Acuticoccus sediminis: one gene and its partner. The protein of the gene in region 1 interacts with the protein of each later gene in a pairwise test. Links are inferred from orthologs where the notes say so. Each region holds a gene or a part of one and is shown in the gene's direction. Other genes may lie near its edges.

Region 1 (4,585 bases):
GCCGTCGATCTTGACGCGCTGGAAGCCCTTCTTCTGCAGCTCGGCGAGCTCCTTGCGGTACTCGCCCTTGCGGTCGCGCACGATGGGGGCGAGCAGGTAGAGCCGCGTCTTCTCCGGCAGCGCGAGGATGCGGTCGACCATCTGGCTGACGGTCTGCGCCTCGATCGGCAGACCCGTCGCCGGGGAGTAGGGGACACCGATGCGCGCCCACAGGAGGCGCATGTAGTCGTTGATCTCGGTGACGGTGCCGACGGTGGAGCGCGGGTTCTTCGAGGTGGTCTTCTGCTCGATCGAGATGGCGGGGGAGAGGCCGTCGATCTGGTCGACGTCCGGCTTCTGCATCATCTCGAGGAACTGGCGGGCGTAGGCCGACAGGCTCTCGACGTAGCGGCGCTGGCCTTCGGCGTAGATGGTGTCGAAGGCGAGCGAGGACTTGCCGGAGCCGGACAGACCGGTGAACACGATCAGCGTGTCGCGCGGCAGCGAGACGTCGACCCCTTTAAGGTTGTGCTCGCGCGCCCCCTTGACGACGAGCTTGCGGTCCGCAGCGGCGCGCGCGCGTATGGTCATACCAAGGACTCCGGGGGAAACCTGTTGGTCCAAAACTGGAACATCGACGGGCGATGGTCAATGCTACAGATGGACCTTGCACCATTGTTCCGCAAATCCACAGGCCGCAGGGGAGAGTTGACCGCTGCCCGGCGGCTGGCGCAAACCGCAGCGACCCGCGACCAGACCCGAGGCATTCCGTGGACGTCCTGACCCTGCACATCGGCCACATGAAGACCGGCACGACGTCCCTTCAGGCCACCTTTCGCGACAATGCCGCGACGCTGGCCGCGCACGGGCTGTACTATTACGGCAAGACGCGCACGAACCACGCCCTCGTCCGACCCTTCTCGAAGCGCACCAAGGCGCGCAACGAGTCCAAGTTCCTGAAGGAGTACCGCAACGAGGCGAAGGCGAACCGGCTGCCGCAGGGGCTGATCAGCTCGGAGACGCTGCTGCGGCTCGCCCCGGACGAGATCGAGGCCTGCCTCGCGTCGATGCGCGACATCGCCGGACGGGTCCAGGTGCTGATCTACGTGCGCGAGCCGGTGGCGCTGGCGATCAGCGCGGCGCACCAGGGGGTGCGCTCTGGGCGTCCGCTCGCCGAGATCGAGGCGCAGCCGCGCATCCTCAACCTGACGCAGATCATCACCCGCTGGCGCAGCGCGGTGGGCAAGGAGAACATGATCGTGCGTCCCTTCGACCGGGCGCAGCTCGCCAACGGCGACGTGATCGACGACGCGCTCAGCGTCCTCGGCTGCGCGTCGGCAGGCCCGGCGCTCCAGCGGCAGGCGGTGAACGAAGGGCTCTCCGTCCTCGGCATCCACATGCTGGACCGGGCGATGGCGCGGATGCCGGACCGCAAGATGCCGTACGACCAGCAGCGCGCCTTCAACTTCATCAAGGGCCCGCGCTACGTGCTGCCGGAGGCCGCGCTCGACCGGGTGCGCAAGCGCTCCGCGCCGCATGTCGCCTTCCTGCGCGAGGAGTTCGGCATCGAGCTGCCGCCGTCGACGGAGCGGCCGAGCGCGCCTCTGGCGCTGTCGGAGGCCGAGCTCGCCTCGCTCGCGGAGGTCTTCCACGAGATCAACGCCTTCGCCTACCGGCTCGACCGGTCGGCGCTGGGCCGTGTGCTCGGCACGCGGATGCCCTACTCGAACCGCTTCAAGGACGAGGATCATCCGCTGCGGGCCAAGCTCGCCAAGCTCGGCGTTCTCGACGAGCTCGCCGCGCAGGTGGCGACCGACGAGGACGACGCCGAGGCCGAATAAGGCTCTCGGCTGGGGATGTATGCTGCGTGACGGACGGTCCACTGTGGACCAATTCACCGTCGCGCTTTCTGATTCGCCGCGGTGCGCTAGGGTGCGCGCCCGAAGACTGGAGGGACCGGCATGGCTGGGAGCGTCAACAAGGTGATCCTGATCGGCAATCTGGGGGCCGATCCGGAAATCCGTCGGACACAGGACGGCCGTCCGATCGCCAACCTGCGCGTCGCGACGTCCCGGACCTGGCGCGACCGCGGGACCGGCGAGCGACGTGAGAAGACCGAGTGGCACCGCGTGGTGGTGTTCTCGGAAGGCCTCTGCCGCGTGGTCGAGCAGTACATGAAGAAGGGGATGAAGCTCTACATCGAGGGTGAGCTTCAGACCCGCGAGTGGGAAGACCAGCAGGGCCAGAAGCGCTACACGACCGAGGTCGCGATCCAGAACTTCGGCGGCACCATCGAGATGCTGGACAGTCGCGGCGGTGGTGGCGGCGGCGGCGACTACGGTGGTGGCGGCGACTACGGCGGCGGTGGCGGCGACTACGGTGGCGGCAGTGGCGGCGGTGGCTACTCCGATCGCGGTGGCGGCGGCAGCAGTAGCGGCGGCGGCTATGGCGGCGGCAGCGGTGGCGGTGGATCGCGTCCCTCGTCGCCCGAGCCGTTCGACGACGACATCCCGTTTTGATCGAGGTCCGCGCCTCGGTCAGCGCCCCGGGGTCGCCGCGGCGGGCGAACGAGGACGGCTGCGGGTCGGCCGGCCTCTACGCCTGGGTGATCGACGGCGCGACCGGCCTCGGCGACGAGGCGCTGCTCGACGCGCCGAGCGATGCGGCCTGGCTCACCGCCGTGCTGCACGAGGCGTTGATGGCGGGCGCGGAAGCCGAGACGCGGCCGCTGGAGCTGCTGCGGTCCGCCGCGAACGTCGCCACCGAGCGCTTCAACGCCGAGCGCCGCCGTGCGCCGCGTGAGCGCTACGAGGTGCCGACCGCCGCCGTCATGCTCGCCCGGTTCGGCGACGTGATCGAGATCGTCGAGCTCGGCGACTGCGGCCTCTGGATCGAGACCGACGGCGTGATGCACCGCGTCGGCGGCTCCGACCAGCAGCGGCAGTGGGAGAATGAGAGCGCCCGCCGGCTGATGGGGGGCGGTCAGGGGCGGACCCCCGAGGTCACGGCCTACCTGCGCACGGTGCGCAACACTGCCAACACCCCCGAAGGCTATCCCGTCTTCGCGCCGGATCACGGCAGCGTCCGCCGGGCGCGTCAGCATGTCTACGGCGCGCGCCAGGGCCGGGCGCTGCTGATCACCGACGGCTTCGAGGCGGCCATCGACGACTACGGCCTCTACGACGGCGCCGGCCTGATGGCGGCCGTGGAGGGCGACGTCGACGGGACGCTCGCGACGATCCGCGCCGTCGAGGCGGACGACCCGGACTGCACGCGCTACCCGCGCTTCAAGCGTTCCGACGACGCGACCGCCCTCATGCTGCGCTTCGCCGCCGACTGACACGCGAGCCTCGCCGCCGCGCCGTTCCGGTTCCCGCACACGCAATCTTCCGGTCGAGACCCGTCGCGGGCACCCCCGCGTCGACGGCGCGCCGGAACACGCTAGGACGAAGGCGCCGACAGGGCCGGGGCGGCGCGGGACGGGTCCGGCATCGTGCCGAACGCGTGGGCGACGAGGGCCGCCACGCGCGCCTCGCCCGGCGGCTCGTTGGAGAGGATGCGGAAGATGATCGGCGCGATCACCGTGTCGATGAGGTATTCCACGCCGGGAAAGTCCTCGCCGCGTGCCGCCGCCCGTTCGCCGAGCAGCTCGAGCTGGTTGCGGGTGACGTTGCAGCAGGTGCCGCTCCGGTTCTCCGCGGTGCTGCCGATCACGTCCCTCAGGACGGTCCGGCCCGGCCCGCTCGCCATCTCGTCGGCGAACTGCGTCACGTAGAGGAGCACGTCGCGCTGGGCGCTGCCGGTGTCCTCCGGAGGGGTGTCCGGCCGCAGGCGCTCCACCGCCACGTCGGCCAGCAGCTCGCCGAGGTCGCCCCAGCGTCGGTAGATCGTCGACGGCGTCACCCCAGCGCGCGCCGCGATCGCCGGGACGGTGATCTGGGCGCGGTCGATTTCGCCGAGGAGGGCGTTGACGGCGTCGTGCACCGCACGCTGGACGCGGGCGCTGCGGCCGCCGGGGCGGGGCGTCGGTCGGGTGTCGGTGGTCGCGTCGCTGTCCATCTCACGCATATCTGCATTGCTCGGCCACTAACGCAAAATATTTGCATTAGCACCCAAGCGGGTCGATCCTTAACGCAATGATTTGGCATTAAGGTGAGCCCGTGTCCATGACATCCTCCCCATGCATGACGGTTCCGAGCCGTGGCGCGGCCGGAACCGGCGCCGCGCCGGCGTCGATCCTGACGTCCGCGGCCGCTGCGCCGTCCGTCTCCGCCGTCGCGGGTACCGCGCCCCGGGCGGGGAGGGCGACGCTCGGCTTCCACGCCGCGGTTCTCGGCACCTACTTCGCGGCCGCCGTCGCGCCGACGCCGCTCTACGTCCTCTACCGCGAGGCCTTCGCCCTCTCCGCTGGCCTCCTCACGGTCGTCTTCACCGTCTACGCCTTCACCCTGCTCGGCGCGCTCTTGTTCATGGGCTCGCTGTCCGACCGCTTCGGCCGGCGCCCGGTGATCTTCGCGGCGCTCCTCCTCCAGGCGACGGCGATGCTGATCTTCCTGCGCGCCGACGGGCTGGCCGCGCTGCTCGTCGGCCGCACGATCCAGGGCTT
Region 2 (4,774 bases), on another replicon or contig:
CGCCGCCCCGCGCACCACCCGGCAGGGGCCGGCGACGGCCGACCGCGCGCACCTGCCAGCATGATCGCAGAACGAACCACCGGTTGTGCCAGCGCGCAGCTCCGCGTCCGGGCGCGATGTCTCATGACATGTCGAGGGAGCAGTTCGCTGGGCTCCAGTCGCGTGCCGCCCGACAAGGACCGGCGACCGCCAACCGCCGACGCAGACCGAATTGGATCGCCTGCCGCCCGTCAGGCAATTCGACGCAATCCGGCGATGCGCGCCGGCCATCGGAGATGACCCCCGGCAATGGCCGCAGACCGCCGGTCAGGCAGCCCGGCATGGACCGGCGACGAGCAACTGGCTACCGGTCAGGACGACGGGCCCTGGCCGCAGACCCCCAGTCGGGCGGCCCGGAGTGGGCTGGTCACGGGCGCCCCTCTACCAGTGAATAGAACCGGCGATGGCCGCATACCCCGGTAGGACACAGCCCGGCGTGGACCGGTCGCGGGCCACCCGGCCGACGGGTGACGGAAAACCAGCGTCAGGCCGCGTGCTGCCCGGCCTCCGGTGCGTGACGGGTGGCCGGTGGCGACCGAAGGACGACGACCGTACGCCGCCCTTCCCGGGTCGTGCGGCTGCGCCGGCCGCACCGTCCACGCCGCACCGCCCATCGTCGGTCGCCGCCGCGCTCCCGCCGCACTCGACCGCAGGGCAATCCTCAGAGGATCGACTGGCCCGTCGCCTTCCAATCCGCGAGGAACTGGTCCAGACCCTTGTCCGTCAGCGGGTGATGGATGAGCTTCGACAGAATGGCCGGCGGAATGGTCGCAACGTCCGCACCCGCGATCGCCGCCTGCTGAACATGGTTCGTCGTGCGGATCGAGGCCGCCAGAATCTCCGTGGAGAGATCCTCATAGTTGTCGTAGATCGCGCGGATCTCCTCGATCAGCTTCATCCCGTCGAGACCCATGTCGTCGAGGCGGCCGATGAACGGGGAGATGAACGTCGCCCCAGCCTTCGCCGCCAGCAGCGCCTGCGCCGACGAGAAGCAGAGCGTCACGTTGACCATGTGCCCGTCCGCCGTCAGCGCGCGGCACGCCTTCAGGCCGTCCCAGGTCAGCGGCAGCTTGATCGCGATGTTCGGCGCGATCTCGGCCAGCTTGCGCCCCTCGGCGATCATCTGCTCGGTCTCGATCGCCGTCACCTCGGCGCTCACCGGTCCGTCGACGATGCTGCAGATCTCGGCGATCACCTCGAGCATCGGCCGCCCGGCCTTCATGATCAGCGACGGGTTGGTCGTCACGCCGTCCAGCATCCCGGTCTCGGCGAGCGTCTTGATCTCGCCCACGTCGGCGGTGTCGACAAAGAATTGCATCTGCGCTTCTCCCAGTGCACTTGTGACGCCTCTCCTACAGGATCGCGCCCGCAATGACAGCCGCGCGTCTCTCCGTGCTCCTGCCCCACCGCCTCGGACTCCTGACCTATGTTGCACAGGAGCCGTACGCTCCCGGCGACGTCGTCGCCGTGCCGCTCGGCGCGCGCACGGTGGTCGGAGTGGTGTGGGACGACGCACCCGACGAGACGCTCGACGCGGCCCGCCTCAAGCCCATCAAGGGCCGTGCCAGCCGCGTGCGCCTCACCGACGAGCTGCGCGCCTTCGTCGACTTCCTCGCGCGTTACACGATGACGGAGCGCGGCGCGGTGCTGAAGATGGTGCTGCGCAACGGCGAGGGTCTCGCCGACGCCCCGCCGCAGACCGCCCTCGCCCTCACCGGCACCGAGCCGGAGCGCTGGACCCCCGCACGCACCGCCGTGCGCGACGCGCTGGCGGCCGGCCCCCTCGCCCGGCGCGAGCTCGCCGCCCTCTCCGGCGCGTCTCCGGCGGTCATCACCGGCCTTATCAAGGCCGGCGTGATCGCCGAGGTCGCCGTCAGCGAGCCGGAGAGGCCGCGCCCGACTGAGGTCCCCCCCGAGCTCTCGCCCGACCAGGCCGAGGCCGTCGGCGCGCTGCGCGAGACGGGCTTCGGCGTGACGCTGCTGGAGGGCGTCACCGGCTCGGGCAAGACGGAGGTCTACTTCGAGGCGGTCGCCGCCGCGCTCGAGGCAGGTCGCCAGGCGCTCGTCCTGATGCCCGAGATCGCGCTCACCCCGATGGTAACCGCCCGCCTCACCCGCCGCTTCGGCGAGGCGCCCGAGGAGTGGCACTCCGAACGCACGCCCGCCGCCCGCGTCGCCCTCTGGCGCGCCGCCGCGACCGGGGAGGCGCGGGTCGTCGTCGGCGCCCGCTCCGCCCTCTTCCTGCCGTTCTCCAACCTCGGCGTGATCGTCGTCGACGAGGAGCACGATCCGAGCTTCAAGCAGGAGGACGGCGTCATCTACAGCGCCCGCGACATGGCCGTCGCGCGCGCCCGCGCCGCCGGGATCCCGGTGGTCCTCGCCTCGGCCACGCCGTCTGTGGAGACGCGCATCAACGCCGACCTGGGGCGCTACCGCCGCGTGGTGCTCCCCTCGCGCCACAGCGGCACCTCGCTGCCGACGATCCAGGCCGTGGACCTTCGCCGGGCCGCACCGCCGCGCGGCGAATGGCTGTCGCCGCCGGTCCGTCGGGCCGTGACCGAGGCGCTGGAGAGGGGCGAGCAGGCGCTCCTCTTCCTCAACCGCCGCGGCTACGCGCCGCTCACCGTCTGCCGCGGCTGCGGGCACCGCTTCCACTGCCCCAACTGCGCCGCGTCGCTGGTGGACCATCGCTTCCGCGCCCGCCTCGTGTGCCACCACTGCGGCCACGAGGAGGCGCGCCCGACGTCCTGCCCGCAGTGCGGCGCGACCGACACGCTGGTTCCCTGCGGTCCCGGCGTGGAGCGCGTCGAGGAGGAGGCGCGCGCCCTCTGGCCGGCCGCACGCTGCGAGGTGCTCTCGTCCGACCTCGGCGGCGGACCGAAGGCGCTCGCCGAAGCGCTGGAGCGCGTCGAGAAGGGTGAGCGGGACATCATCGTCGGCACCCAGCTCGTGGCGAAGGGGTTCACCTTCCCGCGGCTGCAGTTCGTCGCCGTGGTGGATGCCGACCTCGGGCTGGAGAACGGCGACCCGCGCGCCGCCGAGCGCACGTTCCAGCTCCTGACGCAGGTGACCGGGCGCGCCGGGCGCGTCCACTCCGGCGGCCGCGCCCTCCTGCAGACGCACGCGCCGGATCACCCGGTGATCCGCGCGATGGTCTCCGGCGACGGCGAGGCCTTCTATCAGGAGGAGACGGACGCGCGGCGCGATGGCGGCCTGCCCCCGTTCCAGCGCCTCGCCTCGGTAATCGTCTCGGCGCCGGACCGGGCGGAGGCCCACGCCCACGCCGTCGCCCTCGCCCGCACAGCGCCGATGGACGGGGTGGAGGTGCTGGGGCCGGCGGAGGCGCCGCTCGCGGTGCTGCGCGGCCGGCACCGTTTCCGCCTTCTGGTGCGCGCCCCCCGGACCACGCCGCTGCAGTCGATCATGGCGGCGTGGCTCGATCAGGTACCGGTCGAGGGCGCGGTCCGCCGCTCCGTCGACATCGACCCCCAATCCTTCCTCTAGGGCCGTGCGGGGAGCGGGTCAGGCCGCGGCGGGCGCGCCCGGACCCGCTGCCTCAGAGCGAGTACTGCCAGTAGGCCGGGGCGAAGGCGTAGCCGTCCCCGTCGCGCGCGATGTGGCCGAACGCCGGGAAGGGCATGTGCATGCCGGCGATCATCATCCGCTCGGTCGCCACCATGTCGAGGAGCTTCTGGCGGGTCGCCACCGCCTCCTCCGGCGTCACGTCGAAGCCGATGTAGACGCTGGGGTCCGGGAGCTGCACCGGTGCGATATGCACGATGTCGCCCCAGATCAGCAGCGTCTGACCCCCGCCCTCCAGGCGGTAGCCGGTGTGGCCGGGGGTGTGGCCGTAGAGCGCCATCGCCTCGATGCCGTCGACCACCGCGACGTCGTCCGCGAAGGTGGTGAGGTTGCCCTCGTAGGCGTTCGCGACGGCGGTCGCGGCCTCGATGGTGCCGCGCTGGCGCTCGGGGACGCTCGAGGCTTGCTCGGGGTCGGTCCAGAACGCGAGCTCACTGTCGCGCACAACCACCTCGGCGTTGGGGAACACCGCGGCGCCGTCGCCGTCGATCAGGCCGCCGATATGGTCGCCGTGCATGTGGGTGATGAGGACCGTGTCGATGTCGCCCGGCTCGACGCCGGCGGCGGCGAGGTTGCCCAGCGTCCTGCCGACGGTCGGGCCCATCCGGCTGGAACCGCCGGTGTCGACCAGGATCGTCCGGTCGCCGTTCTGAAGCAGGAAGGTGTTGATCGAGGCCGGAAACGCGTCCGCCGGAAGGAACGCCTTTTCCATCGCCTCGGCGAACTGGGCCTCGGAGAACTCGGGGAGGACGCCGGCGTTCATGGTGATGCCGCCGTCCGCGACGGCGGTGACGACCCAGTCGCCGAGGCTGAAGCGGCGGAAGGCCGGGGCCTGTTTCATGGTCGGCTTGACCGGGGGGGTCTGCGCCCGCGCCGCGGTCAGGGGAAGCGCGGCGACTGTACCGGCCGCCGCGGCGGCGCACATGAGATGACGACGGTTGATCGACATGGACATGGAGGACCTCCTCGAGGTGGGCCGCGCACCTGTGGCGGGCCTTCTTGTGGATTCGTCCTAGGCTAGGTTATGTGCTATAGCAAGCACATAGCCGAACACGCCCCTGTGACGACCTGTGGCGCCGCCCGCGGCCAGCTCCGGCGCCGCAACGGGTGGCCGGACCGCGTCGCCGCGTTGAAATATCGCGCGAAATGGGTC

What was found.
Region 2: the proteins of ssb (region 1) and DLJ53_RS05200 interact in binary tests that used the Escherichia coli proteins (3 or more experiments, as listed by UniProt). The link is inferred for Acuticoccus sediminis from one-to-one orthologs.

Annotation. Positions count from the first base shown.
Region 1 is NZ_QHHQ01000006.1:309,702-314,286, forward strand. The notes cover bases 1,004-3,719. They hold ssb (single-stranded DNA-binding protein), read left to right. Parts: upstream 1,004-1,940; coding sequence 1,941-2,498; downstream 2,499-3,719. Other genes in these bases: DLJ53_RS25410 (hypothetical protein), read left to right, coding at 1,004-1,820; DLJ53_RS25420 (protein phosphatase 2C domain-containing protein), read left to right, coding at 2,495-3,319; DLJ53_RS25425 (TetR/AcrR family transcriptional regulator), read right to left, coding at 3,421-3,719. Outside these bases: excinuclease ABC subunit UvrA, read right to left, coding at 1-570; more of DLJ53_RS25410, read left to right, coding at 750-1,003; more of DLJ53_RS25425, read right to left, coding at 3,720-4,047; DLJ53_RS25430 (MFS transporter), read left to right, coding at 4,146-4,585. UniProt on the Escherichia coli protein: Plays an important role in DNA replication, recombination and repair. Binds to ssDNA and to an array of partner proteins to recruit them to their sites of action during DNA metabolism. Acts as a sliding platform that migrates on DNA via reptation.
Region 2 is NZ_QHHQ01000001.1:1,213,610-1,218,383, reverse strand. What follows is about bases 1,072-3,976. They hold DLJ53_RS05200 (primosomal protein N'), read left to right. Parts: upstream 1,072-1,410; coding sequence 1,411-3,543; downstream 3,544-3,976. Other genes in these bases: DLJ53_RS05195 (MBL fold metallo-hydrolase), read right to left, coding at 3,596-3,976; fsa (fructose-6-phosphate aldolase), read right to left, coding at 1,072-1,357. Also shown: more of fsa, read right to left, coding at 701-1,071; more of DLJ53_RS05195, read right to left, coding at 3,977-4,576.